Regions from separate parts of the Kluyvera intermedia genome, predicted to be linked through region 1. Evidence: predicted binding sites of a transcription regulator. Region 1 holds the regulator's gene; each other region holds the start of a gene.
What was found. Region 1 encodes sigma-54, which starts transcription at its own class of promoters, with help from an activator protein. Its sites were predicted from a motif close to GTTGGCACANNTTTCGCTNT; they were not measured.
Positions count from the first base shown of each region.

Region 2: a site for sigma-54 is predicted at 1,629-1,648, ahead of hydN (electron transport protein HydN). Genes of this name have one in related genera too.
Region 3: a site for sigma-54 is predicted at 1,968-1,987, ahead of norV (anaerobic nitric oxide reductase flavorubredoxin). Genes of this name have one in related genera too.

Region 1 covers NZ_CP139986.1:588,829-592,078, reverse strand. The annotation lists gene lptA (lipopolysaccharide ABC transporter substrate-binding protein LptA) at 1-32, shown strand, start outside; gene lptB (LPS export ABC transporter ATP-binding protein) at 39-764, shown strand; gene rpoN (RNA polymerase factor sigma-54) at 809-2,242, shown strand; gene hpf (ribosome hibernation promoting factor) at 2,265-2,552, shown strand; gene ptsN (PTS IIA-like nitrogen regulatory protein PtsN) at 2,609-3,097, shown strand; gene rapZ (RNase adapter RapZ) at 3,131-3,250, shown strand, end outside.
Region 2 covers NZ_CP139986.1:1,127,051-1,130,300, forward strand. The annotation lists gene ascF (PTS cellobiose/arbutin/salicin transporter subunit IIBC) at 1-261, opposite strand, end outside; gene U0026_RS05400 (LacI family DNA-binding transcriptional regulator) at 526-1,539, shown strand; gene hydN (electron transport protein HydN) at 1,685-2,230, shown strand; gene fdhF (formate dehydrogenase subunit alpha) at 2,267-3,250, shown strand, end outside.
Region 3 covers NZ_CP139986.1:1,136,286-1,139,535, reverse strand. The annotation lists gene gutQ (arabinose-5-phosphate isomerase GutQ) at 1-329, shown strand, start outside; gene norR (nitric oxide reductase transcriptional regulator NorR) at 326-1,846, opposite strand; gene norV (anaerobic nitric oxide reductase flavorubredoxin) at 2,037-3,250, shown strand, end outside.

The DNA of each region.
Region 1 (3,250 bases):
ATCAGGCCCCGGCCCAGAAGAAGAGTAACTAATTCGTTATGGCGACATTAACTGCAAAAAATCTGGCGAAGGCCTATAAAGGCCGTCGCGTGGTGGAAGATGTCAGTCTGACCGTGAATTCCGGTGAGATTGTCGGTCTGCTTGGGCCAAACGGTGCGGGTAAAACCACTACCTTCTACATGGTGGTTGGGATCGTTTCGCGTGATGCGGGTAATATCATCATTGATGACGAAGATATCAGCCTGCTGCCGCTGCATGCTCGTGCCCGTCGCGGGATTGGCTATCTGCCGCAGGAAGCATCCATCTTCCGTCGCCTGAGCGTGTATGACAACCTGATGGCGGTGCTGCAGATCCGCGACGATCTCAGCAACGAGCAGCGTGAAGACCGCGCCAAAGAGTTGATGGAAGAGTTCCACATCGAACACCTGCGCGACAGCTTGGGTCAGGCGCTTTCCGGTGGTGAACGACGTCGTGTAGAAATCGCACGCGCGTTGGCGGCAAACCCGAAATTTATCCTGCTGGATGAACCGTTTGCAGGGGTTGACCCAATCTCGGTTATCGACATCAAACGCATTATCGAACATCTGCGTGACAGCGGTCTCGGCGTGCTGATTACTGACCACAACGTGCGTGAAACGTTAGCCGTCTGTGAACGCGCCTATATCGTCAGCCAGGGGCATCTGATTGCCCACGGTACCCCTCAGGAGATCCTACAAGACGAACATGTTAAACGCGTGTATCTTGGGGAAGACTTCAGACTCTGATAGGGTATGGTTAACGACGTAAGTGGGAGAGATTCGCTCTGAATATGAAGCAAGGTTTGCAATTAAGGCTCAGCCAACAGCTTGCCATGACGCCGCAGTTGCAGCAGGCAATCCGTCTGTTGCAGTTGTCTACGTTGGAACTTCAGCAGGAACTCCAGCAGGCGCTGGAGAGTAACCCCCTGCTCGAGCAAACCGATCTTCACGAGGAAGTAGAAACCCAGGAACCCGTCGATACCGAAACGCTCGACAGCGTAGATGCACTGGAAAAGCCGGACATGCCGGAAGAACTACCGCTCGACGCCAGTTGGGATGAAATCTACACTGCCGGCACGCCATCGGGCAACGGGGTCGATTACCAAGACGACGAACTGCCGGTTTACCAGGGCGAAACCACTCAGTCACTGCAGGATTACCTGATGTGGCAGGTCGAGCTGACGCCGTTTACCGATACTGACCGGGCGATTGCCACTTCGATAGTCGATGCGGTAGACGATACCGGCTATCTCACCGTTACGGTGGAAGATATCCATGAAGGCATTGGCGATGACGAGATTGGTCTCGATGAAGTAGAGGCCGTGCTTAAACGGATCCAACGATTCGATCCGGTCGGCGTCGCCGCCAAAGATCTCCGCGACTGTCTGCTGATCCAACTTTCTCAGTTCTCACCTGATACGCCACGCATTACTGAAGCGCGCTTAATCATCAGCGATCATCTCGATCTTCTCGCCAACCACGACTTTCGTTCACTTATGCGCGTTACGCGCTTAAAAGAAGATGTGCTCAAAGAAGCAGTCGATCTGATTCAATCACTCGATCCACGTCCTGGGCAATCGATCCAGACCGGCGAGCCGGAATATGTGATCCCTGATGTGCTGGTGCGCAAAGTGAACGGTCATTGGATGGTTGAGCTTAATTCCGACAGCATCCCGCGCCTGCAGATAAACCAGCATTATGCGGGGATGTGCAACAATGCCCGCAACGACGCTGACAGCCAGTTCATCCGCAGTAATCTGCAGGATGCTAAGTGGCTGATTAAAAGCCTTGAGAGCCGTAATGACACGCTGTTGCGCGTAAGCCGCTGCATTGTTGAGCAGCAGCAGGCCTTTTTCGATCTTGGCGAAGAACACATGAAACCGATGGTGCTGGCCGATATCGCCCAGACCGTCGAGATGCACGAGTCCACGATTTCGCGTGTTACCACGCAGAAGTATTTGCATAGCCCACGGGGCATTTTTGAGCTTAAGTATTTCTTCTCCAGCCACGTCAGTACCGAAGGCGGCGGCGAAGCCTCGTCCACGGCCATCCGTGCGTTGGTGAAGAAGTTAATTGCTGCGGAGAATCCCGCAAAACCACTGAGCGACAGTAAACTGACCACCCTACTCTCCAATCAGGGTATCATGGTGGCCCGGCGTACGGTTGCAAAGTACCGAGAGTCTTTATCCATCCCGCCGTCGAACCAGCGTAAACAGCTGGTCTGACTCTACTGATAAGGAAGACACTATGCAGCTCAACATCACTGGACACAACGTCGAAATTACCGAAGCGATGCGCGAATTCGTCAATACGAAATTCGTTAAACTCGAACAGTATTTCGAGAGGATCAATCAGGTCTACATTGTGTTAAAAGTGGAGAAATTGACGCACATCTCGGATGCAACATTGCATGTTAACGGGGGCGAACTTCATGCTAGCGCAGAAGGCAAAGATATGTACGCCGCCATCGACGGCTTGATCGACAAACTGTCGAGACAGTTAAACAAGCATAAAGATAAACTAAAACAACATTGATTGTCCGAGCGACCGCCCGATGTGCTCTGCAGATTGGGCGGTGCTTAGGTGAAATTATGACAAATACTGATTCAGCTCTACAACTGAGCAATGTCCTTAACCAGGAATGTACCCGCAGTGCTGTGCACTGTCAGAGTAAAAAACGTGCGCTGGAAATCATTAGCGAGCTGGCGGCCAAACAGTTAAGTCTGCCTCCGCAGGTGGTGTTTGAAGCCATTCTGACCCGTGAAAAAATGGGCAGTACCGGCATTGGCAATGGCATCGCGATTCCACACGGTAAACTGGAAGAGGATACGACGCGCGCGGTAGGCGTTTTCGTGCAACTGGAAACACCGATTGCCTTCGATGCTATCGACAATCAGCCTGTTGATTTACTGTTTGCGCTTCTGGTGCCTGCAGACCAGACCAAAACCCACCTGCATACGCTTTCCCTGGTGGCGAAACGTCTGGCGGACAAAACTATTTGCCGTCGTCTGCGTTCTGCGCAGAGTGACGAAGAACTGTATCAAATCATCACCGATACAGAAACTCACGATGATGCGTAATGGACATCACATCGTACTGAGGAGAAACGGTACATGGTACTGATGATCGTCAGCGGCCGCTCTGGCTCGGGAAAATCTGTTGCCCTGCGTGCGCTGGAAGATATGGGGTTTTACTGCGTCGATAACCTACCGGTCGTGTTGCTGCCGGAGCTG
Region 2 (3,250 bases), 540 kb from region 1:
CTGCATATCGCCCGGCAGTAGGCTGACCACTTCACGGTAGGCTTGTGAAACGGTATTGCCAATAATGACCTGGCACTGATTGTCGTTACGCACCACGCCCATTACGCCGCTGATGTTCTTAAGCGTAGCGCTGTCGATCTGTGTATCGTCTTTCACCACGAAACGCAGGCGGGTCATGCAGTGGGTGACGGCGGCGATATTGTTTACCCCACCAAGTGCACCGACGACGGATTGCGCCAGCGCCGCATAATTTTTAGACATCGGATTTTATCCTGTTTTATCAGTAGGGTGCTTATCGTCCATCGCCGCGAAGTATTTGGGATGAAACGCCGCATAAGAAACCGGTTCCACATAATCATCATGTGTTTATTTTGTTGCAGCAAGATCTAAAAATTGTTTTTAAATGATTCGTGAAACCGGTCACAATAAATAGCGGTGGCGAATGATTCACCGTACCCACAGTGGCTGAAAATAGCCAAACGGTGCAGTACACTGCTGCCAAACGATTTCTCAAGGATAATCATCATGACGACGATGCTGGAGGTGGCGCGACGGGCGGGCGTGTCGAAAGCCACCGTCTCCCGGGTGCTCTCGGGTAACGGCTATGTCAGCCAGGAGACCAAAGACCGGGTGTTTTTGGCGATTGAAGAGAGCGGCTATCGGCCGAATCTGCTGGCGCGTAATCTGGCGACTAAAAAGACGCAAACGCTGGGCCTCGTGGTCACCAATACGCTGTACCACGGCGTCTACTTCAGCGAGTTGTTGTTTCATGCGGCGAGCATGACCGAAGCGCAGGGGCGGCGGTTGATTCTGGCTGATGGTAAGCACAGTGCCGAGGAAGAGCGTGAGGCCATTCAGTATCTCCTCGACTTGCGCTGTGACGGCATCATTATTTACCCGCGCTTTTTAAGCGTCGACGAAATTGACGATATCATTCAACAGCAGCAACGGCCGGTGTTGGTGATTAACCGCAGGCTGCGGCGTAACAGCAGTCACTGCGTTTATTGCGATCAAAAATCAGCCAGCCAGCAGGCGGTGGAAAAACTCATTGCCCACGGTCATCGGGATATTGCTTTTATTACCGGTTCGCTGGATTCGCCGACCGGTATTGAACGCTTATCTGGTTATAAAGATGCGCTGACAAAACACGGCATTACGCTGCGTAACGAGCTGATTGTCGAAGGGAAATGGACGCCGGCCACGGGCGCTGCTGGTGTGGATACGCTGCGTGAACGCCAGGCGAGCTTTAGTGCGCTGGTCGCCAGCAACGATGACATGGCGGTGGGGGCGATAAAGCGCCTGCATGACCACGGCATCAACGTTCCTTTGCAGGTTTCAGTGATTGGCTTCGATGACATTGCGCTGGCACCTTATATGATCCCGTCGCTTTCCAGCGTACGGATCCCGGTGACGGAAATGATTAAAGAGACCATCAACCGGCTTATTTTTATGCTCGACGGCGGTGACTTTAAATATCAACAAACCTTCCCCGGCGAGCTGATTGAACGCGATTCTATTGTGGCAGGCCCGCACGCGTAATCTCGTCAGCTGTCATCGTCATTAGTGACGATGACAGCATCTCTTTCTGTTACCCTCCAAAAATATTCTTAATAATCAGCCAACTAAAAGTTGGCTCGAATAATGCATTCTCTCGCACAATTCATTGTCATTGCTGGAGAAGTTGATGAACCGTTTCATCATTGCTGATGCGAGTAAATGTATTGGCTGCCGGACATGCGAAGTCGCATGCGTGGTTTCCCACCAGGAAGAACAGGACTGCGCCGCGCTGACGCCGCAATCTTTCCTGCCGCGTATTCACGTTATTAAAGGGATGGATGTTTCCACCGCTACCGCCTGTCGCCAGTGCGAAGACGCTCCTTGCGCCAACGTCTGCCCGAACGGGGCAATTATCCGCGATAAAGGTTTTATCCACGTCATGCAGGAACGCTGCATTGGCTGTAAGACCTGCGTTGTGGCGTGCCCGTACGGTGCGATGGAAGTGGTGGTTCGCCCGGTGGTTCGTAATAGCGGCGCGGGTCTGAAAGTTCGTGCGGAAAAAGCCGAAGCTAACAAATGCGACCTGTGTTTCCACCGCGAAGCTGGCCCGGCCTGTATGGAAGCCTGCCCGACTCACGCGCTGTTCTGCGTTGATCGCGACAAGCTCGAACAGTTGAGCGCGGAAAAACGCCGTCGTACGGCGCTGGACGTTGCGACGTCTCTGTCTTTCTAAAATCCCTTAATTTCTCTTTTAACAGGTCTGTTACTGATGAAAAAAATCACGAGTGTGTGCCCTTACTGCGGCGCAGGTTGCAAAATGAAGCTGGTTGTCGATAACGGTAAAATTATTCGTGCCGAAGCCGCTGATGGTAAAACCAACCAGAACGAACTGTGTCTGAAAGGCTATTACGGCTGGGACTTCCTGAACGATACCAAGCTGCTGACACCGCGCTTAACGCAGCCCATGATCCGCTATGAAAAGGGCGGCAAACTCACTCCTGTGAGCTGGGATGAGGCGATTCGCTATACCGCGAAACGTCTTGGCGATATAAAAGCCAAATTTGGGCCGCGCGCCATTATGACCACCGGGTCATCGCGCGGTACCGGCAATGAAACCAACTATGTGATGCAGAAATTTGCTCGCGGCGTGCTGCATACCAACAACGTCGACTGCTGTGCCCGTGTCTGTCACGGCCCATCGGTTGCCGGATTGCAGGACGTACTGGGCAACGGCGCAATGAGCAACAGCATCGGCGATATCGAAAACTCGCGTTGCCTGCTGGTGTTTGGCTACAACTGTGCGGACTCGCACCCGATTGTGGCGCGCCGCGTGATTAAGGCCAAAGACAAAGGCGCTAAAATTATTGTCTGCGATCCGCGTCGTATTGAAACCGCGCGTATTGCCGACCAGCATCTCCAGATGCGTAACGGCAGCAATATGGCGCTGGTGAATGCTTTCGCCCACGTATTGCTTGAAGAAAATCTGTATGACAAAGAATACGTGGCACGCTTCACCACCGGGCTGGATGCGCTGCGCGAAGTGGTAAAAGACTACTCGCCGGAAGCGGTAGAAACGCTGACCGGTGTTCCGGCGCAGCAGGTTCGCCAGGCCATGCGCACCTATGCCGCCGCGCCGTCTGCCACCATTATGTGGGGCATGGGCGTCACGCAGTTCGGCCAGGCCGTAGATGTGGTGAAAGGGCTGGCGAGTCTGGCGCTGTTGACCGGTAATCTCGGTCGCGAAAACGTCGGC
Region 3 (3,250 bases), 550 kb from region 1:
CCATTCATACAAGCGTTATGGACGCGATGCTAGAACTTAGCCGCACCGGGATGGGGATGGTCGCCGTCTGCGACGACCAGTCTCAGGTACAGGGGATCTTTACCGACGGCGACCTGCGTCGCTGGCTGGTTAGCGGCGGCACGCTTGCCGATAACGTTACCGCAGCCATGACCCAGGGCGGCGTAACGCTCAATGACCAGGCACGCGCCATTGACGCCAAAGAACAGTTGATGAAGCTGAAAATCAGCGCCGCTCCGGTAGTCGATGGCAATAACCGTCTGGTCGGCGCAATAAATCTGCAAAACTTCTACCAGGCCGGGATCCTTTAATCCTTCAGACCCAGACGCTTCGCCAGCCGATGCAGGTTGGCGACGTCTGTCTCAAGCGCTCGTGCGCTAGCCGCCCAGTTGTGCTGATGTGTCTCCAGCGCATTGCGGATCATCTCTCGTTGGAAATGCTCGGTGGCATCGCGCAGATTGTTTACCGTGGCAATCGGCAACGGCGCTTCAGTCATTACCGTGCTCGCCCCCCCTTCCTGAAACGCAAAATGCTGCACTTCAAGCACCACTTCACCGCTGCTGCGGGTCGCCCGTGCTAGCACCACCGCACGATGCACCGCATGTTCCAGCTCACGGACATTCCCCGGCCAACCATAGCTTTGCAGATGCGTTCGTGCTCCTGCGCTCAGCACCACACGGGATAACCCCAAACGTAAACGACACTGTTCGCAGAAATAGCCCGCCAGCAGTACCACGTCATCGCCACGTTCACGCAACGGCGGCACCGAAAGCGGGAACACACTCAGGCGATGGAATAAATCGGCGCGGAAATTGCCTGCCAGAACCTCTTCGCGCAGGTCACGGTTGGTGGCTGCCAGCACGCGTACGTCAACACGCAAACTGCGGTCATCACCGACACGTTGAATATCACCGTATTGCAGCACACGCAGCAGTTTGGCCTGCAACGCCAGCGACAACTCGCCGATTTCATCAAGGAACAGCGTTCCGTTATCGGCCATTTCAAATTTACCGCTGCGGTTGCTGATAGCCCCGGTAAACGCCCCTTTTACGTGCCCAAACAGCTCGCTCTCGGCCACACTTTCCGGCAGCGCGGCGCAGTTTAAATAGACCAGCGGGCTCACCGCCCGTGGTGAACCTTCGTGAATCGCCTTCGCCACCAACTCTTTCCCGGTGCCGGTTTCACCGCTAATCAGCACATTGAGGTCAGAGGCCGCAACAATCTCAATCTCTTTTTTCAACTGCATAATGCCCGGCGACAGGCCGATCATCTGCGTCTCTTTGACCTGTTCGAAGTCGGTTGCCGAGCCGGGAAGCATATTCTGGCTTTCCAGTTGTTCAATCAGCAGTGCATTACTAAGCGCCCCTGCCGCCAGCGCGGCAATCAACCGCAACTCTTCATTACTGAAGACATCGAACTGATCCGGCGACATAGCATCCAGCGTCAGCGCACCAATCAGGTTTTGTCCGGCGAACAGCGGCAAACCAATACAGGCGTGGACTTTCAGGCTTTCCTGACCGGGGATCAGACCATCATACGGGTCAGGCAAAGAGCTATCGGCAGGAAAACGAACGACGTCACCCGCGCGGGCAATAGCCTCCAGACGCGGATGCCCTTCCAGCGTAAAGCGCCTGCCGAGCACATCTTTTGCCAGCCCATCAATCGCCAGCGGAATAAACTGCCTCGCGTCATAACGCAATAGTGCCGAGGCGTCGCAATCCAGTACCTGGCGCAGCGTGGTGATTAAACGCTGAAATCGGTCCTGATGGCCGACCCCCCGTTGTAATTCAATGGCGATACCCGCCAGGACGTCCACCGAAAAGCTCATGGCTACCTCACAGTCATTTTGACAATGCATGATGTCATATTGACAATATTAAGTATAGTCATTTTGACTAACACCAAAGTGGCATAAAACAATTAATTCATATAAATCAATTAGATAAAAAGTTGGCACGCTACCTGCAATAAACAAAACATCTTTTTTGAAAAATGCTGAATTAATTATTGAGGTTGCTATGTCTATTCTGGTTAAAAATAACATTCATTGGGTTGGCCAACGTGACTGGGAAGTTCGTGATTTTCACGGGACCGAATACAAAACGCTGCGTGGCAGCAGCTACAACAGCTACCTTATCCGTGAAGAAAAAAACGTTCTGATCGATACCGTCGACCATAAATTCAGCCGCGAATTCGTGCAGAACCTGCGCAGCGAAATCGATCTGGCTGATATCGATTACATCATCATCAACCACGCTGAAGAAGACCATGCGGGTGCGCTGACCGAGCTGATGTCACAGATTCCGGACACCCCAATTTACTGCACCGCCAACGCCATTGACTCCATCAACGGTCACCACCACCACCCAGAGTGGAACTTCCACGTAGTGAAAACCGGTGACGCCCTGGACATCGGTAATGGCAAACAGCTGATCTTCGTTGAAACCCCAATGCTGCACTGGCCAGACAGCATGATGACTTATATGACCGGCGACGCGGTGCTGTTCAGTAACGACGCCTTCGGCCAGCACTACTGTGACGAACGCCTGTTCAACGACGAAGTTGACCAGACCGAACTGTTCGAACAGTGCCAACGTTACTACGCCAACATCCTGACCCCGTTCAGCCGCCTGGTGACGCCAAAAATCACCGAGATCCTCGGCTTCAACCTGCCGGTCGACATGATTGCCACCTCTCACGGTGTGGTATGGCGTGAAAACCCAACGCAAATCGTTGAGCTGTACCTGAAATGGGCGGCAGATTATCAGGAAGACCGCATCACTATCTTCTACGACACCATGTCCAACAACACCCGCATGATGGCGGATGCGATTGCGCAGGGTATCAACGAAGTTGACCCGAACGTAGCGGTGAAAATCTTTAACGTGGCCCGCAGCGATAAAAATGAAATTCTGACCAACGTCTTCCGCTCTAAAGGGGTACTGGTTGGGACATCCACCATGAACAACGTGATGATGCCGAAAATTGCCGGTCTGGTTGAAGAGATTACCGGTCTGCGTTTTCGTAACAAGCGTGCCAGCGCCTTTGGTTCCCACGGCTGGAGCGGCGGCGCGGTAGACCGTCTGTCCACTCGCTTACAGGATGCCGGCCTTGAAATGTCACTGAGCCTGAAAGCCAAATGGCGTCCTGACGTTGATGCGCTGGAAGTTTGCCGTCAGCACGGCCGTGAAATTGCGCGCCAATGGGCATTAGCGCCACTGCCAGAAGCCAC